3 regions of the Pseudomonas entomophila genome follow, and region 1 is predicted to be linked to each of the others. Evidence: riboswitches for the same ligand, from Rfam matches in the RefSeq annotation. Region 1 holds a riboswitch; each other region holds the start of a gene.
The links. A riboswitch is a leader RNA that binds a small molecule or an ion and turns the genes downstream of it on or off. The one in region 1 is predicted to bind cobalamin.
Positions count from the first base shown of each region.

Region 2: it holds a riboswitch for cobalamin, as region 1 does, so the genes downstream of both, IM733_RS05190 (CbtB domain-containing protein) here and IM733_RS07900 (ABC transporter ATP-binding protein) in region 1, are expected to answer to the same signal.
Region 3: it holds a riboswitch for cobalamin, as region 1 does, so the genes downstream of both, IM733_RS03455 (TonB-dependent receptor) here and IM733_RS07900 (ABC transporter ATP-binding protein) in region 1, are expected to answer to the same signal.

Region 1 is NZ_CP063832.1:1,855,455-1,865,290, reverse strand. Features, by position in the region: gene IM733_RS07925 (RHS repeat-associated core domain-containing protein) at 1-2,045, opposite strand, end outside; gene IM733_RS07920 (LuxR C-terminal-related transcriptional regulator) at 2,338-2,952, opposite strand; gene IM733_RS07915 (ATP-binding response regulator) at 3,059-4,696, shown strand; gene IM733_RS07910 (FecCD family ABC transporter permease) at 4,668-5,690, opposite strand; gene IM733_RS07905 (ABC transporter substrate-binding protein) at 5,690-6,652, opposite strand; gene IM733_RS07900 (ABC transporter ATP-binding protein) at 6,649-7,425, opposite strand; cobalamin riboswitch at 7,535-7,738, opposite strand; gene IM733_RS07895 (winged helix-turn-helix transcriptional regulator) at 7,761-8,156, opposite strand; gene IM733_RS07890 (ester cyclase) at 8,288-8,842, shown strand; gene IM733_RS07885 (polysaccharide deacetylase family protein) at 8,849-9,829, opposite strand.
Region 2 is NZ_CP063832.1:1,135,889-1,145,724, reverse strand. Features, by position in the region: gene IM733_RS05210 (vWA domain-containing protein) at 1-89, opposite strand, end outside; gene IM733_RS05205 (ATP-binding protein) at 191-1,189, opposite strand; gene cobN (cobaltochelatase subunit CobN) at 1,192-4,953, opposite strand; gene cobW (cobalamin biosynthesis protein CobW) at 4,957-6,024, opposite strand; cobalamin riboswitch at 6,126-6,324, opposite strand; cobalamin riboswitch at 6,385-6,609, shown strand; gene IM733_RS05190 (CbtB domain-containing protein) at 6,717-6,902, shown strand; gene IM733_RS05185 (CbtA family protein) at 6,913-7,608, shown strand; gene IM733_RS05180 (cobalamin biosynthesis protein) at 7,608-8,018, shown strand; gene cobM (precorrin-4 C(11)-methyltransferase) at 8,047-8,799, shown strand; gene IM733_RS05170 (DUF1272 domain-containing protein) at 8,865-9,107, shown strand; gene IM733_RS05165 (response regulator transcription factor) at 9,315-9,836, shown strand, end outside.
Region 3 is NZ_CP063832.1:758,916-768,751, forward strand. Features, by position in the region: gene IM733_RS03455 (TonB-dependent receptor) at 137-2,263, opposite strand; cobalamin riboswitch at 2,373-2,577, opposite strand; gene IM733_RS03460 (MFS transporter) at 2,656-4,029, opposite strand; gene quiC (3-dehydroshikimate dehydratase QuiC) at 4,570-6,474, shown strand; gene IM733_RS03470 (TetR/AcrR family transcriptional regulator) at 6,621-7,283, shown strand; gene IM733_RS03475 (iron-containing redox enzyme family protein) at 7,544-9,721, shown strand; gene IM733_RS03480 (LysE family translocator) at 9,718-9,836, shown strand, end outside.

The sequences.
Region 1 (9,836 bases):
AGGTTGCTGCGTTCATCGTAGGTGTAGCGGTCCTGGCTGCCGTCGGGGTGGACGTGGCGGATGACGTTCTTGCGTTCATCGCGGAATAGCCACTCCTCGCGGCCGTCCGGGTGGATCAGGCGGTAGGTGTAGCCGAGGGCGTCGTAGTAGTGCCAGGTTTCCTGGCCGTGGGCGTCGGTGACATAGGTCAGGCGGATGTTCGGGTCCCAGGCCAAGCGGGTCTCGAAGCTGCCGTCGTCGGCCCACTCGTGGATGGCCTTGGCCTGTGGGCCGCTGCCGTCCCATTCCAGGTTGATGCCGCGCCCGGTGCGGTCGGTGTAGCGGGTCACCAAGTGATGCTGGTACTGGTAGTGCCAGGCGGCGCCGTGCTCGTCCTGGGCGGCGATCAGGTCGCCTTGAGCGTCGTAGTGGTAGCCGCACAGCTGGCGCAGCGGCGTGCCGTCGACCACCTGCCACAGGCCCTGGATATGCCCATGGTCGTCGAGCAGGGTGCCCAGTTGCAGGTGGACTTTTTCGGGGTCGTTGTCGGAGTAGGTGTTGATGTCTGACAGCACCGGGCGGCCGTTGAATTGGTGCTCGTAGTGCAGCATTGCCCCGGCGCCACTGCGCAGCTGGATGTGCGTCAGGTAGAAGCGGTCACCCTGGCGGGCATAGGTTTCGCGGCGGTCCAGGCCACGTAGCACCACCAGTTGCTGCTCGGCGGTGCGTACCAGGCTGAGGTACTCGATCGGATCGTAGTGCGGCTTGCCGACCTTGGGCAGCGGGTAGTCGTGGCTGCGGCCGTCGCTGTCGTGGAACACCACGCCCTTGTCCACGACATCGAGGCAGGTGGTGAACTCGGTGATCCAGCGGACGCCGAGGCTGCCGTCGTCCAGCTTGGCCAGCCGCGAGTTGTACACCCGCGTCCAGTTGACCGGGAACGGCCCGGACAGACTGAAATCCTGATGGGCCAGCGTCTCGTCACCGAGCACATGGCCGATGCTGAAGCCGGTGCAGGCACACGGCCCGTTCTTCGCAGGCTTGGGCTGCTTGTTGGCGCGGACCTGGCTGCGCACCACCTCGGTCGGCCCTTCGGGGTGGACATGCCGGGCCTGGTGGGTGACGCCGGGGCGGATGGCGACGGCCATGCCCGGGCGGCGCGGGTTGGCCAGCACGGTGTCGAGCAGGCGGGTCAGCAGCCAGGCGATGCTGTTTTCCATACCCGCGCTGCCCAGGGCCTCGAGGCGGCGGGGCACGACCTTGGCCAGGTCTTCGAGGGTGCGGATCAACGGCCCGAGCAGGCTGTCCAGCTCGCCCTTGAAGTGGCGGGCGACGCTGTTGTAGCCGTCCTTGAGGCTGCCCTCGGTGGCGTTGGCCAGGGCCGATAGGGCCAGGCGCCAGGCGTCGGTCTCCAGGGCCGAGTCGTACAGCGCCACCTGGGCCATCTGCGCGCGGGCCAGGCGGTGGCTGCTGGCGGCATCCAGCTTGCCACGGGCCGCAGAGTCAATGGTCTTGGCCAAGGAAGTAAACAACAGGCGTGCGGTGTCGGCAGCGGCACTGAGCATCGCCGGCAACTGGGCCAGGGCCTCGCGCACGTAGTGTTCCAGGGCACCGCGGATATTGGCGTGCAGGTGGCCGTCGATGATTTCCAGGATCACCGCGCCGATGTGCGCGCCGGGGCGGCGGCGCAGGGTCTGGCGGGTCAGTTGCAGCACCGGGCGCAGCACGGTGCGGGCGCGAGACAGGCCGGGTGGGTAGGGGACGATGCCGATCAGGTTGATGCCCAGGCTGACCCACACCAGCGGATCGGGGTCGGGGTTTTCGACCAGTTCGAGGATGTCGATCAGCGCGTCGATGCAGGCCAGGGAGTTGGCCATGGCCGGGATGCTCTCGGCGTGCTGGCGCAGCAGTTGCAGATCGACCAGGCCGTAGCTGATTTCTTGCAGCCAGTGGTCGACGGAAGCGGCGGCGGCGCCGAGGTCTTCGCTGAGGAGGGTGTCGAGGGGGGCGATGGCGATCTGGATTTCGCGCTCGCTGGGCGCGGGAACGGCGGGTGCGGCAGACATCGTGAAAGGGCCTTCCTAGGCGGGGGACGTTGAGGTCCCGGGTGGTCCGTGAGGGCGAAATGATACTAAGGCAGGGGCGGTCCGCCCATGGGGGAAACCCTGAGGTGGGTGTGGGAATGCTGAGGGGGCAGCAGGCCTGTGTAGGAGCGGCTTCAGCCGCGATGCAAGCGACGCGGTGCCTGGCACCCGCTTTGCGGGTGATCGCGGCTGAAGCCGCTCCTACAGAGGTCGCGCCGAATTTCGGTTCGGTGTGGGACCGCAGTGTTACAGGTATGGCGGCGCCTTACACGCTTCAGTTACCCGAGTACTTCACGGCCGCCGCTGTGCGGGTCGGCACGTTGAGGGTCTTGAGCAGCGACGACACGTGGATGCGCACGGTAAACGGCGAGATGTCCAGCTCGCGGGCGATCTCTTTGTTGGTCTTGCCCTGGGCGATCAGGCGCAGCACGTCCTGCTGGCGGTGGGTCAGCTGTTCCAGCTCGCTGTCGGCCCCCTCCTGATGCAATAGGCCCGACGGGGCATACCGGACCACCACCTCGCCTTCACGCACGGCGAGCAGGGCGGCGCCGATTTCCTCGGGCGTGAGGCTCTTGCCGATGAAACCGTCGGCCCCGGCGGCCATGACTTCGCTGATGACCTCGGGATCGTCGACCATGGAGAGCACCACCAGCGCGGTGCGCGGCAGTTGCTGGCGCAACTCGGCGAGCCGGGCGATGCAGGTCAGGCCGGGAAAGCGCAGGTCGAGGATCAGGGTGTCGGGCGCTTCGCCCTGGGCGACGAGGCGGAGCACGTCCTGGAGGGTGCCGGCCTGCTCGACCTCGGCCGCGGGCAGCAGGCGCCGCACGGTGCTGGCCATGGCGTCCCTGAACAGCGGATGATCATCCGCCACGATGATGCGGCAACTCACGTCGTGAAACTCCCTGTCTTGCGACACATGTTAACTTAGCAGGGTTGGACCGCCGTTTCCCCAGGCTGTTCGCGAAGATGCCGACTGGCGCACAAGGACGTTACCCATGAAGTTCGAGAAGAACAACGAACTGGACCAGGCCAACCTGCGCATCATCGTCGCCTCGTGCGCGATCAGCTACGTGGCCCTGCTGGGCTTCCTGCCGGGCCGTTCGCTCGCCACCTACCTGCCGGTGCTGCTCTATTACGCCGCCTTCGTGGTGGTGTCGGTGGGCATGCGCCAGGCCATCAAGCGCTGGCCCGGGCACTATCCGGCGCGGCGGATCTTCGGCATGCTGGGCGACTACACCGGCACCTGTTTCGGCCTGGTGGTCGGCGGCGAGACCGCGTTGCCGCTGTACGCGGTGATGGTCTGGATCAACCTGGGCAACGGCATGCGCTTCGGCTCGCGCTACCTGGCCATCGCCACCGTGCTGGCCCTGGGCGCGCTGGTGGCGGTGTGGTGGTTCACGCCCTACTGGCAGCAGCAGCCGTTCCTGCTGCCCATGCTGCTGACCACCAGCACGCTGATCCCGTTCTACGCCCACCTGCTGCTGGAGCGCACGCGCAAGGCCACGGCCCTGGCCGAGGCCGCCACCCGCGAGAAATCCCGCTTCCTGGCCCAGGCCAGCCATGACCTGCGCCAGCCGATCCACTCCATCGGCCTGTTCACCGCCTGCCTGCGCGAGGCGCGCCTGGGCGATGAGGAGCGGCGCCTGGTGGACAGCATCGACCGTTCGCTGCTCAACGTCTCGCAACTGTTTCGCTCGATCCTCGACCTCTACACCCTGGACAACGGCCGGGTGCAACCGAAGTTCGAGACCTTCGCGGTGGATGGCTTCCTGCGCGAGCTGCTGCGCCAGAACGCCGAGGCGGCGCGCTGGGCGGGGGTGGAAATGCGCCAGGTGGCCAGCCGGCACTGGACCCGCGCCGACCCCGGGATGCTGGCGACCATGGTGCAGAACGTACTGTCCAACAGCTTCAAGTACGCCGCCGGCCGGCCGTTGCTGGTAGGGGTGCGGCCCTGTGGCGAGGGGCTGGCCATCGTCATCTGCGACCAGGGCCGGGGGATCGCCGAGGAGCACCAGGGCAAGGTGTTCGAGGAGTTCTACCGGGTGCGCGAGGCCCGCGACAAGGACGTCGAAGGCGTTGGCCTGGGGTTGTCCATCGTCCAGCGCCTGGGCCGCCTGATGGGGATGGCGGTGAGCTTGCGTTCACGGCCTGGCCACGGCACCACAGTGCGCCTCAGTGGTTTGCCCAGGGCTGTCGCGCAGATGCCGAAACTGGCCATCGACCCGGCCTTGCAGGCGGGGCTGCTCACCGGCTTGCGCGTGTGCCTGGTGGAGGATGACCACAATGTCCTGCAGGCCACCTGCGCGCTGTTGCAGCGCTGGGGCTGCGAGGTGCAGGCCCACGATTCGGCCGAGGGCCTGGCCAGCGACTGTGACGTGATCGTCGCCGACTACGACCTGGGGCCGAAGGCCACCGGCATCGACTGCATCGATTACCTGCGCGCCCAGCGCGGCTGGGCGGTGCCGGCGCTGATCATGACCGGGCACGATATCGACCGGCTGCAGGCGGCGTTGCAGGCGCGGGGGATCGCGGTGCTGGCCAAGCCGGTGCGCCCCGCCGAGCTGCGCGCAGCGCTGCGGGGGCTGCGTGGCGTGGCGCCAGAACCTAGCCGCGACGGCGCAGCAGCGCGATGAAGAACAACCCGCCGATGGCCGCCGTGGCGATGCCGATCGGCAGGTCCTGGGGGGCGATCAGGGTGCGCGCGCCCATGTCGACCCAGACCATGAACAGCGCCCCCAGCAACGCGCAGGTCGGCAGTAGCCGGCGATGTTCGGCGCCGACCAGGCGCCGGGCCATGTGCGGCAGCATCAGGCCGACGAAGCCGATGGCGCCGGACAGCGATACCAGCACCCCGGTGAGCAGCGCCGTGCCGACGAACACCTGGGCGCGCACGCGGCGGGTGTCGAAGCCCAGGCTCACGGCGGTCTGCTCGCCGCTCATCAGGGCATTGAGCGCCCGGGCCAGGCTCATCAGCAAGATGAATCCGGCGAGCACGGCCAGGGCCGGCAGCCACAGCAGCGACCATTGCGCCAGGCCCAGGCCACCCAGCATCCAGAACATCACCGAGCTGGCGGCGTGGGGGTCGCCGGTGTAGAGCAGCAGGTTGGCCAGCGCCATCACCACGAACGACACCGCCACGCCGGCCAGCAGCAGCCGCTCGCTGTCCAGGCGGCCGCGCCGGCTGGCCACGCCCAGCACCAGCAGCATGCAGCCCAGGGCGCCGAGGAACGCCGCCAGTGGCAGGCTCAGCACGCCGGCGAAGGGCCCGAGGAACAACACCACCAGCACGGCGCCCAGCACGGCCCCGGAGCTGACCCCCAGCAAATGCGGGTCGGCCAGTGGATTGCGTGTCACGGCCTGCAATGCGGCCCCAACCTGCGCCAACCCGGCGCCCACCAGCGCGCCGAGCAGCACCCGTGGCGCGCGGATCTGCCAGACGATCTGCTCCTGGCCACGGCTGAAGTTGCCGGCCTCGGCAAGCCCTACCTGCTTCAGAACGATGTCCAGTACGTTGGCCAGTGGCACCTGGGCCGCGCCGAAACCGAGCGAAACCAGGCAGGACAGCAGCAGGGCGGCCACCAACCCGACGAGCAGCAGCCGGTAGGCCGTGGGGCTGCGTAGCGGCATCACGGCCGCGCCTGCGCGAACAGTTGCGGGTGCAGGGCAGCGGCCAGCTGTTCGATGGCATCGGCGTTGTCCACCGAGGGCGTCACCTGCAGGTAGGACAGCACCACGAAGCGACGTTCGCGAATGGCTTTCACATCGGCCAGCGCCGGGAGCTGGAGCAGGAAATCGCGCTTCTGCTGCCAGGTGGTCGGCCCGTAGTCGACGATCGCGATTATGTCGGGGTCGCGTTCGACGACGCTTTCCCAACTGACTTCGGTCCAGCTGGCTTGCACGTCGGTCATCACGTTGTCGCCGCCGGCCGCCGCGATCAGCGCCTGGGGCATGCCCAGGCTGCCGGAGGTGGTGGGGCGGTCCTCGCCGCTGTCGTAGAGGAACACTTTGGGGCGGTCGTGGACGTTGGCGAGGGTCTTGGCAACCTTGGCGATACGCCCGCGCAACTGGGTGACCAGCGCCTGGGCCCGTGGCGCCACGTCGAAGATGCGCCCGAGGTTGTCGAGGTCGGTGTAGAGGTCGTCGAGGCTTGCCGGGTGCCGGGGCATGATCCGCGAGCAAGACTCGCTCAATTCGTAGACGGGGATACCGAACGACGCCAGGCGCTGCGGTGTGAGCGTCCCGCCGACCTCCATGCCGTAGCCCCAGCCGGCGAACAGGAAGTCGGTGTCCACGTCCAGCAGGTTCTCCACCGATGGGTAGCGTGGCGCCAGTTCCGGCAGGCCCGTCAATGCCTGGCTCAAGGAGGGGGCAAGGGTTTTCCAGCCGCTGATGCCGCTGTAGCCGATCATCCGCTCGCGCAGGCCGAGGGCCAGGAGCATGCCGGTCAGGTTGATGTCGTGGCTGACCGCCCGTTGCGGTGCCTGCTGGAAGGTCACCGTGCGGTCGCAGCTGCGTACGTTCACGGGGTAGTCGCTGGCTGCCGCCACGAGGGGCAAGGCGGCGAGCAGGGGGAGTAACGATCGCTTCATGCGGGGCTGATCCAGGTGATGCGCGGGTGATGGGCCAGGGGGTGGCGGTCGACCAGGGCGCGGGTGCCGAAGACTTCGGCCAGGCACTGCTCGGTCAGCACCTCGGCGGGCGTGCCGCCGGCTTTGATGCGGCCTTGCTCGATGACGTACAGGCGGTCGCAGAAGGCCGCGGCCAGGTTCAGGTCGTGGAAGCTGGCCAACAGGCCCAGGCCGGTGCCGCGCAGGTGCTGCAGCAGGGCCAACTGGTAGCGCGGGTCGAGGTGGTTGGTCGGTTCGTCGAGCACCAGCAGGCGCGGTTGCTGGGCCAGGGCCCGGGCCAGCAGCACACGCTGCTTTTCGCCACCGGACAGGTGGGCGAAACCTTGCTCGGCGCGGTCTTCCAGGCCCAGTTGGCGCAAGGCGGCCTCGATGGGCGCCGGGTCGCCGTCGCCGTCGAGCCAGCCAAGGTGCGGCGTGCGGCCCATGGCGACGACGTCGCGCACGCTGAGGCCGAAGTCTTCGGGAAACTCCTGCAGCATCACCGCGATGCGCTGGGCCACCCAGCGCGGCGGGCGTTGCCAGACATCCTCACCCTCGAGCAGCACGCGCCCGGCCTGTGGGCGGTTGAAACGGTAGGCGCAGCGCAGCAGGCTGGTCTTGCCGCTGCCGTTGGGGCCGATCAACCCAACGAACTCGCCGGGGCGCACTTCGAGCGTGACATCGTCGAGCAGGCAAGGCTCGCCGGTAGCGGGTGACCAGTGCAGGCGCTCGATGCGCAGGAGGGGTGAAGACATGCGGACGCGCCCGTAGCGAGAAAGTGAAGCCCGGCGAGGTGGACGCATGAAGGCATTGCAGGCAGCGGGCTGCCCCAAGACCGGCACGCGCCCGCCCACCGCGGGAGTTGCCAAACAGAGGTTGCAGGCCGGTCTCCGGGCTTGCGAGGCGCACGGGCATTCACCTTCCCATGCCGTTGGCACAGTGGTCTGTCGAATACCTTGCTCGCTTACCGTTGCGGGGGCAGCGCCGGACTTCTCGCTGAACGAGGCACCGGCTTCCCGTTTAACCCCTGGCACGGCGGCCAGGGACACCTGAAACAAGGGGCGCATCTGAGCATTTATGCGCGGGCGAGTCAATCAAGGTGGCGCGCAGCCTGGCGGTCGTAGTGCTGCTGGGCCAGCTGTATCGCAGGCATGTTCGACTCCGCCCAACGTGCCAGGCGCTCGACCGTGTCGCCCAGGGTCGCGCCCAGTTCGGTCAGCGCGTACTCGACGGTGGGCGGCACGGTGGGATGCACTTCACGCTCGATCAGCCCGTCGCGCTCGAGGCGCTTCAGGGTTTGCGACAGCATTTTCTGCGAGATCCCGGCCATGTCCCGGCGCAGTTGGTTGAAACGCACGCGTTCACCGGCGCTGAGGCGGTCGATCAGCAGCAGGGCCCATTTGTCCGCCAGGCGGTCGAGCACCATCCGCGCGGGGCAGGCGAGGGCGAATACGTCATAGGCGGGGCATTCCCGGTAATGGGCCATACGGGGTTACTCCAGGGTGACCAGGTGAGTGGAAAGTGCCTTCTTGAGGGCTTGGCGCCAACTGGATAGGCTTGTCTGCATGGTTCGCGGCCGCGCCATGCCTTCTCTGACGACACTTTTAGGAATTGAACATGAATACCGAATCCAAGGTTTCGGGGCTGCGTGCCGGCCGCTGGTTGACCCCTCTGGTGCTGGCGGCTGCCGCGAACCTGTCCAGTGCCGGCGAACTGGTCACGCCAGCCGTGCTGGTGGTCGACCACAGCCCGCCCAAGGCACAGCTCGAACAGCAGATCCTCGCCGCCCGGCGCTACGACACCTTCTGGAATACCGGCGACGAAGCCATGGCCCGCGCCGCGCTGGCCACGGACTTTCGCGACAACACCCTGCCGGCGGGGCGGCCGCAAGGTATCGAAGGCCCGCTGAAAGCCTCGAAGGCCTTCCGCGCGGCGGTGCCGGACCTGCGCTGCGAGGTGTTGCAGATGATCGTTGCCGGTGACCGGGTTACCGCGGCCCTGCGCTTTACCGGGCATTTCACTGGCAAGCTGGGCGAGCGCCAGGGGCAGGGCGAGGCCATCGACTTCATCGCCATGGACATCTATCGCATCGCCGATGGCCGCATTGCCGAGGACTGGCACCTGGAAGACAACCTGACCTTCCTGCAGCAGGCCGGGCTGGCCGCGCGCTGAGCGCAGTCAGTCGAAGACCCTGGCCGGGTTCAGCGGTGCATTGCCCTGGGCCAGGGTCCAGCGGGCGATCTCGTCCTTGCGCAGGAAGGCCACGCCGGGGTGGGACTTGGCATAGGCGATGAACTGGTCGAGGGCGTGGGCCACGGTCGGCGTGCCGCCGATGCGGTCGTGGGCCGACAGCGACATCAGCCGGCGCCGCTGGCGGCCTTCGGCATACAGCACGTCGAACTCGTCCTTGAGTTCCTGCAGCAGGGCGGCGCCGGTCATCGCGGTGGAGCCGGCGATGCGGCCGATATCATTGTTGCGCAGGGTGTAGGGCACCACGACGAAGGGTTTGCCGCGTACCGGGGTGATCGACGGCTCGTCCCGGGACAGGTCGTCGATGTGGTAGAGGAAGCCCAGGTCCTGGAGGATGTTCAGGGTGTCCCGGGAATGGCGCATCCAGAAGGCGTTGAAACCCACCGGGCGTTGGCCGGTAACCCGTTCGACGATGGCCGCCGCCTGCTCGTAGTGACGGCGTTCCTCGGCGGGCGTCAGGCTGTATTGCGGTGCCCAGTACAGGCCATGGGCCGCGGCCTCGTGGCCGCGACGCACCACTTCGGCGGCAAGCTCCGGGTAGGCTTCGACAGCCTTGCCGACCATGTGCGAGGTGACCTTGATACCGTGCCGGTCGAACAGGTCGAGCAGGCGCGGCACACCCTCCAGCGGGCCATAGCGGTACCAGCTGGGGGCAATGGTGTCTGGGTAGCGCGCATCCAGCGGCGGGAACGGGCTTTCAGCGTGGGCGGGCTGGCTGCCCGACTCGAACTGCAACGAGATCGAGATCACCAATTGCGCGCCGTTGGGCCAGAACGGCCCGCCACCGCCTGCCGGGGCGGGGCTGCTGCGGGGCGGGGTGGCGGCGCCACTGGTCAGCACCGTGCCTGCGGCCGCTGCGGCGATGCCGCCGACGAGGGTGCCTTTGACGAAATCTCTCCTGCTGGTCATCGATAGT
Region 2 (9,836 bases), 720 kb from region 1:
AACGCAGGCCCGTCGGCCTGACGTTGCTGCCAGCATAGATCTTGGCGCTGACGAGGCCGGCCCTTGAGCAACGTGGGCAACCAGGCAATTCGCCCGCCATCGGCCACGCGCGGACGGCCACGGGATACCCCCTTCAGCTGACCTGCGCGGGGCCTGGCATCCGCCGCCTGGGTGTCGCGCGGGCGGATGCTCAGGGCTTTTTTGCCCAGTTCGGCACCTCGCGCCGCGCACCCCCGGCCACCGGCTGCGGCGGCAATGCCCCCCAGTCGCCCTGCGCTTGCTCACGCTCACGCCCCGGCGACGGCTCAGCCGCGCCGGCCGGCGCCGGTTGTTGCGCATCGGCGCGCCGTCGGTGGCGCAAGGCAAACTCGGCCACCGCCTCCACATCACCCTCCTCGATAGCCGCACCGCCACGCCAGGCGGCATGGGCCCGGGCGGCGCGCAGCCAAACCAGGTCGGCACGCAGGCCATCGACGCCAGCAGCAAAACAGCGTTCGGTAATCCAGGCCAGGGCCTGGTCGTCCAGGGCAATCGAAGCCAGTTGCCCGCGCGCCTGGTGACAGCGCTCACGCAGTTGCGCCTGCGCTTGCGCCCACTCGGCGCAGAACGCCTCAGGGTCGCTGTCGAACGCCAGACGTCGGCGGATGATCTGCTGCCGCGCCTCTGGCGCCGGCAAGCCCTCGAGGGCGACATTGAGGCCGAAACGGTCAAGCAGTTGCGGGCGCAGCTCGCCTTCTTCCGGGTTCATGGTGCCGATCAGCACGAAGCGGGCGGCATGGCGATGGGAGATGCCATCGCGTTCGACACGGTTGGTGCCGCTGGCGGCCACGTCCAGCAGTAGGTCCACCAGCGGGTCGGGCAGCAGGTTGACCTCGTCGACGTACAGCACGCCACCGTCGGCATGGGCCAGCACCCCCGGCGAGAAGCGCGCCTGGCCTTGGCCCAGGGCGGCATCCAGGTCGAGGGTGCCGACCAGGCGCTCCTCGGTCGCGCCCAGCGGCAAGGTCACGAACGGCCCATCACCAAGCAAGTCGGCCAGGCCACGGGCCAGGGTGCTCTTGGCCATGCCACGCGGGCCTTCGATCAGCACGCCGCCGATCTTCGGGTCGATGGCCGTCAGGCACAGGGCCAGCTTGAGATCGTCGGCGCCGACCACGGCCGCCAGGGGAAATTGCACGGGTTCGCTCATGTTCAGCTGTCTTCCTCGCCGTCGAGCAACTGCTGCTCGAGGCTGTCGCGGTAGTTGCCCGGTTCCTGCCACAGCCCCCGCTGCTGGGCTTCCAGCAAGCGTTCGGTGAGGTCACGCAGCGCCTCGGGGTTGTGCTCGCGCATGAAATCACGGGTGGCCGGGTCGAGCACATAAGCGTCGGCCAGGCCTTGGTAATGATGGTCGTCGATCAGGTGGGTGGTGGCATCGAAGGCGAACAGGTTGTCCACCGTCGCGGCCAGCTCGAACGCACCTTTATAGCCATGACGCTTGGCGCCGTCGATCCACTTGGGGTTCAGGGCACGGGCGCGGATCACCCGGTTCAGCTCTTCCTTCAAGGTGCGGATGCGTGGGCGGTCGGCCTGGCTGTGGTCGCCGTGGTAACTGGCCCGGGCGCTGCCCGCCAGGGTTTCGGCGGCAGCCAGCATGCCGCCCTGGAACTGGTAGTAGTCGTTGGAGTCGAGCAGGTCGTGCTCGTGGTTGTCCTGGTTCTGCAGCACCGCCTGCACCTGGCTGAGGCGCTGGGCGAACTGGGCGCGGGCCGGGGTGCCCTCGTCGCTGGCGCCATAGGCGTAGCCACCGTGGTTGAGGTAGACCTCGGCCAGGTCGTCGCGGCTATGCCACAGGCGCCCGTCAATGGCGTTCTGCACGCCTGCGCCGTAGGCACCGGGCTTGGCGCCGAACACCCGCCAGCCGGCCTGACGGCCGGCCTGCTCGGCATCCATGCCGTCACCCAACAATTTCTCTCGTTCTGTTCGCACACGGGCGGCCAGCGGGTTGAGGTCGTCCGGCTCGTCCAGCGCAGCCACCGCCTGCACCGCCGCGTCGAACAGGCGGATCAGGTTGCCGAAGGCATCGCGGAAGAAGCCCGAAACCCGCAAGGTCACGTCGACCCGCGGGCGGTCGAGCAAGCTCAGCGGCAGGATCTCGAAGTCGTCCACCCGCTGGCTGCCAGTCGCCCACACCGGGCGCACGCCCATCAGCGCCATCGCCTGGGCGATGTCGTCGCCGCCGGTGCGCATGGTCGCCGTGCCCCACACCGACAGCCCCAGCTGGCGCAAGTGGTCGCCGTGATCCTGCAGGTGGCGTTCGAGGATCAGGTTGGCCGAGGCGAAGCCCAGGCGCCAGGCCGTGGTGGTTGGCAGGTTGCGCACATCGACGGTATAGAAGTTGCGCCCGGTCGGCAGTACGTCAAGCCGCCCACGGCTGGGCGCGCCACTGGGGCCTGCGGGCACGAAACGCCCGGCCAGGGCGGCCAGCAAGCCATCGAGCTCGGCGCCGCCGCACGCGTCCAGGTTGGGCGCGACCTCTTGACACAAAGCGCGCAGCACTTCGCGCACAGGCTGCCAGCAGGGTGTGTCTGGCAGGCAGACGTCGCCCACCAGTGCCTGCTCGATCAAGCTGATCGCCAGCAGCTCAAGGCGCTCGCGGGTATCACCCTGAGTGCGCCAAAGCCCTGGGTCACAGGCCTGCAACAATGCCGGACGTGGCCCTGCCCAGGCCTGGCCCAAGTCGCAATCGAGCGGATCGAAGCCCAACTCCAGCGCCTTGGCCAGGGCGCGGATCAGGCTGGCATTACCGCCCTTGCCGTCTCCCCGCTCGACCCGCAGCAGCGCCAGCAAGGTGTCGCTGCGCAAGCGCCCCTGGGGCGACTGACCGAACACATGCAGGCCATCGCGGATCTGCGATTCCTTCAGGTCGCACAGGTAGGTGTCCAGGCGCGGCAGCCACACCGCCGCGTCGTCCAGTTGCCCTTCGAGTTGCAACTCGCGGTCGATATGGTTGGCCTTGACCAGTTCGAGGATGTCGCGCTGCAGCTCGCGGGCGCGGCGTGGATCGAGCAGTTGGGCTTCGTAGTACTCATCGGCCAGTTGCTCCAAGTGGCGCAGCGGGCCGTAGGTTTCGGCGCGGGTCAGCGGCGGCATCAGGTGGTCGATGATCACCGCCTGGGTACGCCGCTTGGCCTGGGCGCCCTCGCCCGGGTCATTGACGATGAACGGGTAGATGTTCGGCAGCGGGCCGAGCAACGCATCCGGCCAGCATTCATTGGATAGGCCCACGCCCTTGCCCGGCAGCCACTCCAGGTTACCGTGCTTGCCGACATGGATCACCGCGTCGGCGGCGTAGCCGTTGCGCAGCCAGAAGTGGAACGCCAGGTAACCGTGGGGCGGGACCAGGTCCGGGTCGTGGTACACCGCACTGTGGTCGACCTGGTAGCCCCTGGCCGGCTGGATGCCAACGAAGGTCAGGCCGTAGCGCAGCCCGGCGACCATCATGCGCCCGGAGCGGAACATCGGGTCCTGCTCGGGCGGCCCCCAGCGCTCGAGCACGGCGCGCTGGTTCGCCTCGGGCAAAGCGGCGAAGGCACTCTGGTAGTCCGCCAGGCTCAGGCTCTGGGCGCAGGGGCGGTGGTCCAGGTGGTCGAGGTCGTTGGTCACCCCACCGAGCAACTGGTGGATCAGCTCGGTACCGCTGCCCGGCAGACCCGCCACCGGATAGTCATTCGCCTGCAGGGCCTGGAGGATGTTCAGGGCGGCGCCCGGCGTGTCCAGGCCGACGCCATTGCCGATGCGCCCATCGCGGGTCGGGTAGTTGGCCAGCACCAGGGCGATGCGCTTCTCCTGGTTGTCCAGGCGCGCCAGCTCCACCCAGCGCCGCGCCAGCTCGGCGACGAAGTCCATGCGTTCAGGGTGGGCCCGGTAGCAGACCACGTCGGCCTGGCTGCGCTCGCTGCGCCAGGCCAGGTCCTTGAAGCTGACCGGCCGGGTGATGATGCGCCCGTCCAGTTCCGGCAAGGCGATGTGCATGGCCAGGTCGCGGGCACCCAGTCCCTGCTCGCTCTGTTCCCAGGCAGGCTGGTTGTCCTGGGCGCAGATCGCCTGCAACACCGGCACGTCGCGGCGCAGCGGGCGCAGGTTGGGCTGTTCGGGGCTGGACAGGGCGAAGCCGGTGGTGTTGATCACCACTTCGGCCTCGACCGCGTCGAGCCAGTCTTCAACCTGATCGAGGCAAGCGCGCTCCTTGAGGCTGGCCACGGCGATCGGCAGCGGATTCAGGCCGCAGGCCTGCAGACGCTGGCAGAACACGTCAATGAACGCGGTGTTGGCCGCTTGCAGGTGCGAGCGGTAGAACAGCAACGGCGCCACCGGGAACGTCGGGTTCCATTCTGCGTACCAGTCCTCGGGCACCGCGCTGGCCTTGTTCGGGTGGTAGACCGCGGTGCGCGGCAACGGTTGCGGCTCCTGCCACGGATAGTCACGCCCGAGCCACAGGTTGGCCAGGCAGTTGAACAGGTTGACGGCGTTGGCCTTGCCGCCCTGGCGCAGGTAGTGCCAGAGCCGCTCGGCCTGCTCGCCACGCACCGTGCCCAGGTCGGTCAGTTGCGGATCGGGGCGATCATCGCCCGGCACCAAGATCAGTTGCACGCCTCGGTTGGCCAGTTCCACCAGTTGCTCGACACCATAGCGCCAGTAGCCGACGCCGCCGTGCAGCGAGACCAGAATCACCTTGGCGTGGCGCAGCACCTCGTCGACATAGAGATCGACCGAGGCATGGTTCTGCACCTGCATGGGGTTGGCCAGGCGCAGGCTGGGAAAGTCCTCCGGCAACTGCTCGGCGGTTTCGGCCAGCAGTGCCAGGTGCGAATCACCGCTGCAGAGGATCACCAACTCGGCGGGAGTCTGGCCGAGATCGGCGATGCTGTCGTCCGGCACGAAGCCGCCGGGCTGGGTCCGCAGCAGGTGCATGGGTCAGGCGCCCAGGGCCTGGCGCAGGCGCGCTTCCAGTTGCGCGGCATCGAGGTCCTGGCCGATCAGCACCAGGCGGGTGATGCGCGGCTCTTCGTTGCGCCAGGCGCGGTCGAAGTGCTTGTCGAAGCGGGTGCCCACGCCCTGGATCAGCAGGCGCATCGGCTTGCCGGGGATGGCGGCGAAGCCCTTGGCGCGCAGGATGCCGAACTCGGTGACCAGTTGCGTGAGGGCGTCGAGCAACAGGCTTTCGTCGGCTTCGGGCAGGTCGAGGGAAATGGAGTCGAAGGCGTCGTGGTCATGGTCGTCATGGTCATCGCCATCGTGGTGCGAATCGTGGTGGGTGCGCCGGCCATCGATATGCGCCTCGGACTCGGCACCCACGCCCAGCAACACCTCCAGCGGCAGGCGACCGCTGCTGGCCTCGATCACCTTGACCGCCGGCGGCAGCTCTTCGGCCACTTCGGCGCGGACCTTGGCCAAGCCTTCTGAATCAATCAGGTCGGCCTTGTTCAACACCACCAGGTCGGCGCTGGCCAGTTGGTCGGCGAACAGTTCGTGCAGGGGCGACTCATGGTCGAGGTTGGGGTCGAGCTTGCGCTGGGCGTCGACCTGGTCCGGGTAGGCGGCGAAGGTGCCCGCTGCCACGGCCGGGCTGTCGACCACGGTGATCACCGCGTCGACGGTGCAGGCGTTGCGGATTTCCGGCCACTGGAAGGCCTGGACCAGAGGCTTGGGCAGCGCCAGGCCGCTGGTTTCGATGAGGATGTGGTCCAGGTCGCCGCGACGGGCCACCAGTTCGCGCATCACCGGGAAGAACTCTTCCTGCACCGTGCAGCACAGGCAACCGTTGGCCAGCTCATAGACGCGGCCATTGGCCTCTTCTTCGCTGCAACCGATGCTGCACTGTTTGAGAATTTCGCCATCGATGCCCAGCTCGCCGAACTCGTTGACGATCACCGCGATGCGGCGGCCCTGGGCGTTGTCGAGCATATGGCGGAGCAAGGTGGTCTTGCCCGAGCCGAGGAAGCCGGTAACGATGGTGACGGGGAGCTTGGCCAGTGTTTTCATGTCGCGGTGCCCTTGGCGGCTGTGGCGCGGGCATGCAGGACGATAGCCACGGGCCGTGCCGGCCTGGCTGGTTCGCCACCGGATCACCCCGCCCGGTTGAAAGTCGAAAACGTCACGAGGCAGGTCTCCTGGCTCGCACTGCGCCGACAAGAATGCCAGCTGGATGGCGCCTTCCCGCGCGTGCGCAGTGGCTGTGCCGATCCGTTCCAGTGCCTACAGTTGCGGGGGCAGCCGCGGCATCGACCGCGTTCCCGTCTTAGCTCCGGCCAACGCCGGAGAACCTCGAAGCGGCAAGGCTACGCAGAGCCTGCCTTGCGGTCAACCGCCGCCGCCATTGACGCAAGGTTCGCCCCATGATTTGCTAGCGCACTGCGTTCAGGTGCCCCCTTGGGGTGAAACGGGAAACCGGTGCGTCACGCGTCTCTTTGCAAGAGGCCGGACAATGCCGGTGCTGCCCCCGCAACGGTAAGCGAGTGAAGCGTCTTGACCACTGTGCCCGTCGACACGGCATGGGAAGGTGACGCCAACAACGGAGCCCCGCTCCACCTCGCCAGCCCGGAGACCGGCCTGACGCCACATGAACACCCCGCGGTGGGCGGGCGCTGTCGCATACCTGGGCGAGCTTCGCCCGGGGTCGCCGCGCTTGCCCGTTGCCCCAATGCCCGACAAAAGCAACAGCAGAGGAACGCGTCATGCCCATCACCAGCACGAAACACAGCATCGCCACCCCCGTCAGCCTCAGCCAGCGCATGATCATCGCCATCGGTGCCAGCCTGCTCGGCCTGTGCCTGGTCTACTTCGCCGGTTTCTCGCACATCGAGGCGGTGCACAACGCCGCTCATGATACCCGCCACAGCGCCGCCTTCCCCTGCCACTGAGTACGCCCGCATGATCACGCGCATCGCCCGTACCGCGGGCTTCAGCGGGCTGCTGGCCGCCCTGCTGTTGACCCTGCTGCAAAGCTTCTGGGTCGCTCCGCTGATTCTCCAGGCGGAAACCTACGAGAACGCCGCCCCCGCCGCCGAACACCACGCGCATGGCGAGGCCGCCGCGCCCCACGAACATGAGCACAGCGCCGAAGCCTGGGCGCCGGAGGATGGCTGGCAGCGTGTGCTGTCCACCACCGGCGGCAACCTGGTAGTGGCGGTAGGCTTCGCCCTGATCCTTGCCGCGCTGTACAGCCTGCGCGAGCCTGGCCGTGTCAGCACCGGCGCGCTCTGGGGCCTGGCCGGTTTCGCCGTGTTCTGCCTGGCCCCGACCCTGGGCCTGCCACCCGAACTACCTGGCACTGCCGCCGCCGACCTTGGCCAACGCCAGACCTGGTGGGTCGCTACCGCCGCTGCAACCGCAGCAGGTTTGGCATTGCTGGTGTTCGCCCGTCACTGGCTGCTCAAGGTGATCGGCGTCGCCCTGCTGGTCATCCCCCATGTCATCGGCGCGCCGCAACCGCCCGTGCATGAGAGCCTGGCGCCGGAAGCCCTCGAAGCGCAGTTCAAGATCGCCTCCTGGCTGACCAACGCCGCCTTCTGGCTGGCGCTGGGCCTGCTCAGCGCCTGGCTCTACCGTCGCTCCAGCCACGCTTGATGTCCCTGCATCCCGCTCAGCCGGCGTTGTACGCCGGCTTTGGCTGCCGTCGCGGCTGCCCGGTCGAGACACTCTCGGTGCTGCTGCGCCAGACCCTGACCCTTCACGCCTTGCCCCTTTCCTGCCTGCGCGGCATCGCCAGCATCACGCCCAAGGCGCGTGAGCCCGGCTTGCTGGCGCTGGCTGAGCGCCTGGGGTTGCCGTTCATCTGCTTCGATGCCCCACATCTGCTCGGTTTCGAAGCGCAGCTCACCCAGCGCTCCGCCGTCGCCTACGCCCAGACCGGCTGCTGGGGCGTAGCCGAAAGCGCGGCACTGGCCCTGGCCGGCCAGGCATTCACGCCGCCACGCCTGCACATCCCGAAACAGACCCTGGCTGGCGCCACCCTGGCCCTGGCCATCGGCGGATAATCCGCCCTCCCACCTGCAAGGAATTCCCATGACGGTCTACTTCATCGGCGCCGGCCCCGGCGACCCGGAACTGATCACGGTGAAGGGCCAGCGCCTGATCCGCCAGTGCCCGGTGATCATCTATGCCGGCTCCCTGGTGCCTCCCGCCGTGCTCGAAGGGCACACCGCCCAGACCGTGATCAACAGCGCCGAACTGCATCTGGAGCAGATCGTCGAGGCCATGCGCCAGGCCCACGCCGCTGGCCACGATGTGGCTCGGGTGCACAGCGGCGACCCCAGCCTGTACGGCGCCATCGGCGAGCAGATTCGCCACCTGCGCGAGCTGGCCATCGATTACCAGATCGTGCCGGGCGTCACCGCGACCGCTGCCAGCGCCGCCCTGCTGGGGTGCGAACTGACCCTGCCCGACGTGGCGCAAACCGTGATTCTCACCCGCTACGGCGACAGCTCGCCGATGCCACCCGGGGAGCAGTTGGCCGACCTGGCCCGGCACCGCAGCACCTTGGCCATCCATCTGGGGGTCAAGCACCTCGCCCGAATCGTCACCGAACTGTTGCCCCACTACGGCGCCGACTGCCCTGTCGCGGTGGTGCACCGCGCCACATGGCCGGACCAGGACTGGGCCAAGGGCACTCTGGCGGATATCGTCGAGCGCGTAGCGGCCAAAGGCTTCCGGCGCACAGCGCTGATCCTCGTCGGCCATGTACTGGGGGATGCCCCCTTCGCCGATTCGGCCCTTTACCGCGCCGGGCACGCCCACCTCTACCGGCCCGGCCCATGAGCCATTTGCCGCCACCCCTCACGTCGTAGCACACTGGGGCTTTCACGCCTACTGGAAACCCCAACATGCTCGAACTACGCCCCAACTGTGAGTGCTGTGACCGTGACCTGCCAGCCGAAAGCCCGGACGCGCTGATCTGCTCCTTCGAATGCACGTTCTGCCGCGCGTGCAATGATCGGCATTTCCACCACCAGTGCCCCAACTGCGGTGGCCAGCTCGTCTCGCGGCCGACCCGTACCGGCAAGGCGCTGGACAACAACCCTGCCTCCACCCAGCGAGTGATCAAAAAGCACTCAGCCTGCGCCTGACCCCCTTCCCAGACAGCTTCAACGGAGGTGTGCCCAGCCTCCTTTTGTAGGACTTTTCAACAAAATAGCTGCGCATAATCAACACACCTATACTCGCCTATTACCAAGGATCCTGAATCCCCGTAAGGTGCGCGCTGCCTACAGCTGACCCGCGAAACGACTTTCGAACGGAAACAGGAAGCGGGTCCACATCAACAGGAGTTCCCCATGACATCCGTGCTGTTGGTCGATGACCACCACATTGTCCGGCTGGCCGTGCGCATGCTGCTTGAAAAAGAGCGATTCACCATCGTCGGTGAAACCGGCAAAGGCAAAGAAGCCGCGCGCCTGGCCGCGGAAACGAAGGCCGAGGTGGTAATTCTCGACATCGGCCTGCCCGACCTCGACGGCATGGAAGTGATCAAGCGCCTTAAGCTGCTCGTGCCCGCGCCCCGGATCATGGCCCTCACCGGCCAACCCGCCGACCTCTACGTGCGCCGCTGCATGGATGCCGGCATCAGTGCATTCGTCAACAAGGACGAGGATCTCGACGCCCTGCTCTTCGCCCTCAAGGCACTGGTCAAGGGCTACTCGACCTTCCCGCAGATGGCGGTCAACAGCAACACCCTGGACAGCGAGAAAGAGCGCCTGGGCAGTCTGTCCAACCGCGAAATGGAAGTGCTGCGCCGCCTCTGCGCCGGGCAGAGCAACAAGCTGATCGGCCAGCAGATGAACCTCAGCGCCAAGACC
Region 3 (9,836 bases), 1.1 Mb from region 1:
GGGCAAATGCAATGAGCGCGGGCGCAAGTAGGAGCTTTAGCCGCGATACAGGCACCGCGGTGTCTGGCCACCCGCTTCGCGGGTGATCGCGGCTGAAGCCGCTCCTACAGAAGTTGTGTCAGGTCAATGGGAAGGGTCAGAAGCTGTAGTCGACCGTGGCGAAGTACGAACGCGGCGCGCCGAGCAGCCATTGCTCGCCGCTGTGGGCCGAAACCACGTAGTCGCGGTTGAACAGGTTGTTCACCTGCAGGCCGAGACGCACGTCCGGCAGCACCTGCCAGCCGAGGTTGGCATCCACCACGGTATAGCCCGGCACGGCCTGTTCGTTGTCGACGCTGGCATAGCGCTCATCTACATAACGCAGGCCCACGCCGGCATCCAGCGTCTGACCGAAGCCTTTGCTCAGCCACAGGTTGGCGGTGCGCCGCGGCACGTTGGCGGGGCGGTTGCCGGCACGGTCCATCACCCCCTGCGCCGTGCTTTGCAGGTACTCGTCGTATTTGGCCCGCACCAGCGCGGCGTTGGCCGACAGCTGCCACTGGTTGCCCAGCGCCAGTTCCAGCGAGGCCTCCAGGCCGTCGGAGGTCTGCTGCCCGGCCTGCTGCTGGGTCTTGCTGGCCGGGTCGTAGACCAGCAGCTTCTTCTTGACGATGTGGTAGGCCGCCAGGGTCCATTCGCCTTGGCCGTCCCAGAAGCGCTGCTTGACGCCGAACTCGGTCTGCTTCGCCTCGGTGAGGTCGAAGTCCATCTGTTTCTGGCTGAGGCTGATCAGGTTGCCGACGCCGTCCTCGCTGGTGGAGTACTGGCCGTAGACCGACAGATCGTCGCTGAGCGCATAGACCAGCCCGGCGCGCCAGTTGCCGCCGCGCAGGCTGACGTCGCTGCGCGAGCCATCGATCAGGTTGTCGCGGTCGATGTGGTTCTGGTCGCGGCGCACGCCGGTGACCAGCGACAGGCGCTCGGTCAACTGGGTACGGTTTTCCGCGAACAGCGCGACGGTGTGGGTGGTGGAAAGGTTTTGCGGGCGCAGCGGTGAGGCGCTGTGGAACCCACTCGGTGCCGGGTTCCATGGGTCGACCAGGTCGACGCCGTCGTCGTTGTAGGGCGCGTTGCTGTCGACGTTGAAGCGGATCTTGTTGTACTCGACACCCACCACGGTCTTGCTCGCAAGGCCGAACAGCCCGTGGTCGAAGGTGAAGCTCTGGCGGTCGCCGAGCTGCTCCTGGTTGTGCTTGATCTCCAGGTAGCTGCCCCGTTGCAGCAGGCCCTCATCGGCGTTCCAGGTGTAGTCCTCGGCGTTGCGCCAGTGGCGGCGGCTTTTGATGTAGTACAGCAGGTTGCTGGCCGAGACCGTGTCGCTGAGCGTCCAGTCGGTGGTCAGGCGCGTCCACTCGTCGTGGTAGCGCTGCACGTCGTTCTGCACGTTGTAGTTCTTCTTGCGCAGGCTGTCGCGGTAGTGGCCGTCGATCAGCGGCGTGCCAAAGTAGTTGGCCGGCTCGGCGTCGCCACGCTCGTGGGCGAGGGTGAAACTCAGGTCGTCACTGGCATCGAAGCGCAGGGCGGCGCTGAGCGACAGGTTGCGCGAGTCGGTGCGGTCGACCCAGCCGTTGCCTTCCTGCTTGTTGAGGGTGACCCGGTAGCTCAGGCGTTCGCTCAGGCTGCCGCCGCTGTCCAGCCCCAGCTGTTGGCGATCCCACGAGCCGTAGCCCAGGCGCAGGCGGTTGTGGATCTCGCCGGCGAAGGGTTTTTTCGGGATCACGTTGACCACCGCGCCGGTGGCGCCTTCGCCGTACAGCACCGACGCCGGGCCGCGCAGCACGTCGATGCGCTCGACCATCCACGGGTCGACCGGGAAGGTCAGGGTGCCGGCGCCGGTGTACAGCCGCGCGCCGTCGAACAGTGTCATCACCGAACCCTGGCCGCTGAAACCGCGCGCCGACAGGCCGGTGCCGCCATCACCGGGGGTGCCGATGAAGGTGATGCCCGGGGAGCGGGTCACGGCGTCCTGCACGGTGAGGTTGTTGCGTTGCAGGATCTGCTCGGCGCTGATGCTGCTGGTGCTGGCCGGGGTTTCCAGGGCGCTGAGGTTCAGCCGTGAACCGGCCTGGGTCGGGGTGGCCAGGTCGATGGCCGAGGGCTCGCGGGTCTCGGTGACCGCCGTCGAGGGCAGGGTGAGCGGGGCACCCTGGTGGTCGTCGGCCAGGGCCGGGAGCGAGACGGCCAGGCAGGCCGCCAGGGTGTGAAGCTTGTTGAATCGGGACATGTCGTTCCACTGCTGCAGGAATGAATGGATCCCGGTGGAAAACACGCAAAGGCGAACCACATACGCAGGCGCGCACGCGATGACCGGCCTGCGCCCGCCCACCGCGGGTTGCCAAGTAAGGCTTCAGGCCGGTCTCCGGGCTTGCGAGGGGCATGAAACCTTCACCTTCCCATGCGGGTGCACAGTGGTCTGTCGAAGGGGTCGCTCGCTTACCGTTGCGGGGGCAGCGCCGGACTTGTCGTGACAACGACTCACCGGCTTCCCGTTTCACCCTGCGCACGGCGGCGCAGGACACCTGAAACTGGCGCGCATCTGACCATCGAACGAGGGGGGAGTCAATCATCTGGATGGGCCAGGCACTGTCAGTGCGCGACAGGTCTGCCCCGCGGCGTTCAATGCCCGAACGCTTTCAGGTTGCCCTTGCGGTTGGCTTCATAGGCTTCCTGCGCCATGGGCGTTGCCTGCGGGTTGCCCAGGTCTTCCATGGCCAGCCGGTGGGTCTCCGGCGCCAGGTATGCCGCGAACGCGCACACGCAGGTGATGAAGAATGCCAGCCCGCCCACCACCAGCGGGATGTTGTCCGAGCCCGGCGGTGCCACGGTGGCGAACAGCGCCGGCAGCATGGCGGTGAGCATGGTGCCGACGTTCTGCGCGATGGCCATGGCCGAAACCCGGTAGCGGGTCTGGAACAGCTCGGGGTAGAAGCTTGGGAACACCGCGTTGTAGCCCTGGTAAACCATGCCCCACATGACGATCGAGGCGGCGAAGGCCAGTGGCACGTTGTGGATGCTGATCGCATACAGGTAGACAAACGCCAGCAGGCCCGAGCCCAGGCAACCGGCGATCATGGTCGGGCGGCGGCCGATCCTGTCGGAGAGGTTGCCGACGAAGGGGATCACCAGCACCGCGACGATATTGCCCACCACCGGGATCCACAGATACACGCTCTTGTCGAAGCCCACGCCGTAGGCCGGCTGCACCGCGTAGGCCGCGCCAAAGATGGTGGCGACCACCGGGATCACGTTCATCAGCGCCATGAACATCACCAGCACCATGTGCTTCCAGCTGTGACGGAAGGCTTCGCTGATCGGCGACTTGGCGACCTTGTCCTGCTGCTCTTCCTGGACGAAGGCCGGGGTTTCGTGGACCTCCTTGCGGATGATGAAGCCGGCCAACAGCACCAGCGCGCTCATCAGGAACGGAATGCGCCAGCCCCATTCGTTGAAGGCCTCGCTCGGCATGAAGTAGGCCAGCGGCAGGAACACCGCCGCCGCCATCACCTGGCCGGCCTGCACGCCCTGCAGCGTGTAGCTGGCGTAGTAGCCACGGCGGCCGAACGGCGCGTGCTCCATGATCATCGAGCTGGCCCCGGAGATCTCGCCGGCCACGGCGAAGCCCTGGACCAGGCGCAGCAGCACCAGCAACGCCGGGGCGAGCAGGCCGATGTCGTGGTAAGTGGGCAGCAGGCCCACGGCCATGGTCGACAGGCCCATCAGGAACATGCACAGCAGCAGCACGTTCTTGCGCCCGCGGGTGTCGCCCCAGTGGCCGAGCACGAAGGCGCCCACCGGGCGGGCCAGGTAGCCGACGCCGTAGGTGGCCAGCGAGGCGATGATGGCCATTTTCGGGTCGGTGGAGGGGAAGAAGATCTGCGGGAAGATCAGCGCCGCGGCCTGGGCATAGATGAAGAAGTCGTAGTACTCGAGGGCAGAGCCGATCCATCCGCTGGCGGTGGCTTTCTTGGCTTGGGAGCTTGTGCGGGCCATGTTGTCTCCGTTGTTCTTGTCGGTGGCCGAAAGGTCAGCGCGCACAGGGCGCGTGAACCGTGGGGCGATAAGGAGAAGACGAACGTGACGGTGCGGATCGCAGGGCGAGGAACGTGAGCATAGGTCGGTACCCGTTTTATTGAACTTATTATGTGGTGACGTTGGGCGGTGCGGCGCAGGACCCGCCGAACGACCGGCGTGGCAGCGAGAAAGGCCGGCGGGGCCTGCGACTGGTGTTCATGGTTGTTCACGGGGGTGGGTGAATCAATTCGCCGGAACGGGTTTTGTTCGGTAATCGAACGAAAACTAACTGTTCCGTACAAAGTTCGTTGCCGGGGTGACTTTACCTGCGAATAATCGCTCATGCCAGGCCGATTGATGGGCTGTCGTTACCGCTGCCCTCATCGATCTGGCATGACCTCTGTAGGAGCGGCTTTAGCCGCGATGCAGGCGCTGCAGTGCCTGGCATCTGCTTCGCGGATGATCGCGGCCGAAGCCGCTCCTAAAGAGGAACGCCCCACAACAACAAGGAACCCCAGCATGCAGCGTTCGATTGCCACCGTGTCCCTCAGCGGCACCCTGCCGGAAAAGCTCGAAGCCATCGCCGCCGCGGGTTTCGACGGCGTCGAGATCTTCGAGAACGACCTGCTGTACTACGCCGGCAGCCCGCGCGAGGTGCAAAAGATGTGCGCCGACCTCGGCATCGCCATCACCCTGTTCCAGCCTTTCCGTGACTTCGAAGGCTGCCGCCGCGACCGCTTGCACAAGCAGCTCGACCGCGCCGAGCGCAAGTTCGACCTGATGCAGGAGCTGGGCACCGACCTGGTGCTGGTGTGCAGCAACGTGCAGCCCGACGCCCTGGGCGACGAGCAACTGCTGGTGGACGACCTGCGCCTGCTCGCCGAACATGCCGGCAATCGCGGCCTGCGTATCGGCTACGAGGCCCTGGCCTGGGGCCGCCACGTCAACACCTACCAGCAGGCCTGGAACCTGGTACGCCAGGCCGACCACCCAGCGCTGGGGGTGATCCTCGACAGCTTCCACACCCTGTCGCTCAAGGGCGACCCCCGGGCCATCCGCGATATCCCCGGCGACAAGATCTTCTTCGTGCAGATGGCCGACGCGCCGCTCCTGGCCATGGACGTGCTGGAGTGGAGCCGGCATTTCCGCTGTTTCCCGGGGCAGGGCGAGCTGAACCTGGCCGGTTTCCTCGCACCGATACTTGCCACCGGCTATCGCGGCCCACTGTCGCTGGAAATCTTCAACGATGGATTTCGCGCGGCGCCGCCCCGGCAGAATGCCGCGGACGGCTTGCGCTCGCTGTTGTACCTGGAGGAGAAAACCCGCCGCCAGCTCGAGCACGAAGCGCGGCAGGTGGAACCGGGCGTGCTGTTCGCGCCGCCGGCGGCCAGCACCTACGGCGGCGTGGAGTTCCTCGAGTTCGCGGTCGACGAGGCGGTGGGCGCGCGGCTCGGGGTGTGGCTCAAGCGCCTGGGTTTCGCCGAGGCGGGCGAGCACCGCAGCAAGGCGGTGCGCCTGCTGCGTCAGGGCGACATCAACATCGTGCTGAACGCCGAAGCCTATTCCTTCGCCCACAATTTCTTCGAGGCCCATGGGCCGTCGTTGTGCGCCACCGCCTTGCGGGTGAAGGACGGCCAGGCGGCCTTGCAGCGCGCCACCGCCTACCGGGGCCAGCCCTTCCGTGGCCTGGTCGGCCCCAACGAGCGGCAGATCCCTGCAGTGCGCGCGCCAGATGGCAGCCTGCTGTACCTGGTGGAGCAGGAGGCTCACGGCCAGACCATCTACGACAGCGATTTTCACCTTGCGCCGGGCGTACAGGGCACAGGTGGCCTGCAACGGATCGACCACATGGCCCTGGCCCTGCCGGCCGAGGCGCTGGACAGCTGGGTGCTGTTCTACAAGAGCCTGTTCGACTTCACCGCCGATGACGAGGTGGTGCTCCCCGACCCCTATGGCCTGGTCAAGAGTCGCGCGCTGCGCAGCCCGTGTGGCACGTTGCGGGTACCGCTGAACATCTCCGAGAACCGCAACACTGCCATTGCCCACGCGCTGTCCAGCTACCGGGGCTCGGGGGTGCACCATATCGCCTTCGACTGCGACGACATCTTCCGCGAAGTGGTGCGGGCCAAGGAGGCCGGGGTGCCGTTGCTGGAGATCCCGCTGAACTACTACGACGACCTGGCGGCGCGGTTCGAATTCGACGACGAGTTCCTCAGTGAGCTGGCGTATTACAACGTGCTGTACGACCGCGACGCCCAGGGCGGTGAGCTGTTCCACGTGTACACCGAGCCGTTCGAGGAGCGTTTCTTCTTCGAGATCATCCAGCGCAAGGGCGGTTATGCCGGGTATGGCGCCGCCAATGTCGCGGTGCGCCTGGCGGCGATGGCCAAGCGGCGCAGCGAACGCCCGCGCCCAGTCCTGTAGGCGCCAGCCTTGCTGGCGAACCGGGGCCAGCACGGACCCCAGGTTCACCAGCAAGGGCGCCGTGGGGCGCACTCACACCGCGCTTCCCTGCGCCGTCCGGCTCACGGATAATCCCCCGGATTCCTATAACGAGCCTGTGAGTCGGTATGCGTGATTCGGTAGCCAAGCCTGAAGTCGAAGGGGCGCGCAAAGCGCGCAAGAACAACCCGGAGAAGACCCGCGAGAATATCCTCCAGGCCGCCATCACCGAGTTCGTCCAGCAGGGCCTGGCCGGCGCCCGGGTCGACGCCATCGCCGAGCGCACCGCCACCTCCAAGCGCATGATCTACTACTACTTCGGCAGCAAGGAGCAGCTGTACGTCGAGTGCCTGGTCAAGCTCTACGGCGATATCCGCAAGACCGAGCAGCGCCTGGACCTCGAGTCGCTGCCTGCCGAACAGGCGATCCGCCGGCTGGTGGAGTTCACCTTCGACCACCACGACCACAACGTCGATTTCGTGCGCATCGTCTGCACCGAGAACATCCACTACGGCGAGTACGTCAAGCAATCGCCGGTGATCCGCGAGATGAGCAGCCTGGTGCTGGAGTCGCTTGGTCGCACCCTGCAACGTGGCGTGGAGGAGGGCGTGTTCCGCCCGGGCATCGAGGTGATCGACCTGCACATGCTGATGAGCGCGTTCTGTTTCTACCGGGTGTCCAACCGCCACACCTTCGGCGACATCTTCCAGATCGACCTGGCCGACGAGCAGATCAAGCTGCGCCACAAGCAGATGATCGGTGACGCGGTGATGCGCTACATCAAGGCCTGACCTGGCGGCACTGCAGCATTAGCGAGGCTCATGCTTGTCGCCAATGCGGCCCGTTTTACATTTTCATGACCACTGTCCAATATCCCCCTCGCAAAACGTTTTAAGCATATTCCCTCGTATCAGGAAGATGCTTCGCATCAAGGACGATGCACTCTTCACACAGGTCTTCGGCCGCCAGCCTACGCGATAACCTCGCGCGGCCCGGCCTGGCCTGGGTGAGGTCTGTCTTCAGGCCATCATGAAGAGGAGGGGCTGGCGCAATGGCCAACCTGGCGCAGGAGGTGCCTGCGTTCACTGCACCCAGCTTTCTGGCGATCACGCCGACAGCACTCGGGCAGGTGCGACTGAACGCCCGGCAATGGTTCTTCAGACTGGTCAACCAGGAAGAGCGGCATGGCTTGCTGGAGCTGGTCTGGACGCAGGTGACGCAGCGCTTGGCGGCGTATCGCGACACCGGCACGCTGCAAGCGGCCGTAGTCGACCAGCCATCGCGAGCGCTTCAACAGCGCCTGCGGGCCGACTATCCCGCGCTGATCCCCGATAACGCGCGCAAGCGTCACTTCTATTTCCAGCACGCGCCCTTGTTCAAGGTGATGGGGGGCTGGCTCGATGGTGTGACCTCGATCGCCCACGCCTGGCGAGCGGACAGCGGCCAGTTGCTCAAAATCCATGCGCTGATGGTCGGCGGTGGTTATCCGCAGCGTAGCCAGAGCCGGCTGTTCGACCAGGCGGCGCAGCGTGTGGGCATGGCCGTGGCCGAGGTGTTCAGCCATCGTTTCTGCGACGATCCCGCCATCGAAGACGCGGCATTCGAGCTGCCGGTGTTCCTGCTGGCCCTGGCCTGCTTCCCGCGGGCGCTCCATGCCGAGACGCTGGGCGTCAACCTGGCCCTGTGCGACTACGTCGACCAGCTCAATGCCCTGCGCGAAGGCGACACAGCGCTGTTTGGGCAGCCGCAGGCAACGGCCTACCATGGTATGGCCGTGTCCGCGCTCGATCTCTTCCTGCAACGGGCATCGGTGGCCGATAGCGCCCGGGTTGCCACCGGTTACCGCTGCGCACTGGCGATGATCGAAGCCCACGAGCGGCAATTGGCCCAGGTGCTGGCCGACCCACAGCGCTTCAATGAGCACGCCGCCATGGTCACCCTCATCGACAGGCTGGGGCTCCACGGCTGCGGTTACCACCAGCGGGGACAACTGGCGGGTGAGCCCATCGACCAGTGGCTGGCGCCGGCGACCTTCTGCCCCCACGCCACGGTCAAGGCATTGGCCGATTCGCGCTATGTCCGGCCGGGCCAGCCGACGCGCAGCGCGCTGCTGAACATCATCGGCAAACCCACCGGCAGCATGTTCGGGGTGTTCTCCAGCGACGATATCGCGGTGGTCGAGCGCTGGATCTCGACACTGGCACCTACCGCCGAGCACTCGACGGCAAGCACCGAGGGCCCCCCGCCCACGCCTGTGGCCGTGACCCTGTGCGACCAGGCATTGGCCCAGGCCAAGCGGCTCGCCTTGAGAAAGTACCGGCACTTGCCGCTGCGGGCCTTGTATCCCTTGTTCCTGCAGATCGACCAGGCGCCCGATGCGCTGCCGACGGCGCGCGCTTTCGCAGATGCCTGGCTGGCACGGCACCGGCTTGGCCTGCGCCGCGAAGGCCTGCCGTTCAGCCCATACAGCCACGAAGCCCTGGCGCAGTGGCTGGAGGCGCAGCATGCGCGCCAGGTACAGAGTTATCGCCCCTTGGTCGGCGCCCCCGAGGAAACCCGCGAGGAAATCATCGCCGATGCCTTGAGCCTGGCCCCCCTGACCCTGATCGATGGCGCCTGGCTGCGCCAGGTGGTGGCCCCTGCCAGCGTCACCACACCGATCGGCGCCTTGCTCTACCGCACGCTGATCGACGAACTGGGGCAGGGCGACAGCGCACTGCACCACGGCAACATCTACCAGCAGTTGCTGGCGAGCATGGGCCAGGAGGTGGGCAGCTTCGTCGAACCGGGCTTCGCCGCGGCGCACCATTTCGAGGAAGACGACCTGCGGGTGCCGGTGTTCTGGCTGGCCATCTCGCTGTTCCCGCAGCGCTATCAACCGGAAACCCTGGGCTTGAACCTGGCCATGGAGCTGTCGGGCGTGGGCGGCGAGTACCGGCGCTCCGCCGACGTCCTGCGCCACTATGGTTTCAGCGCGCTGTTCACCGACCTGCACAACACCATCGACAACGTGGTCAGTGGCCACACCGCCTGGGCCATCGAGGCGATCCGCCAGCACCTGGACGATGCCCTGCAGCGCGGTGGCGAGCAGGAGCAGGCGCGGCACTGGGAGCGGATCTGGGTGGGTTACCGCGCCCTGAGCCCACCTTCGGGGTCGCCGTTGCAGTGGGTCAAGGACCGCCTGCACAGCATTCGCCATACACTCACTCAACGACGAGGTACGCCATGACGTACGGCTTTCTCTCCTTTCTGCTGGCAGTCCTGATCATCAACGCCTCGCCCGGCCCGGCCATGCTGTACGTGATGAACCAGTCGCTGCGCCACGGCGTGCGCACGGGGCTCAA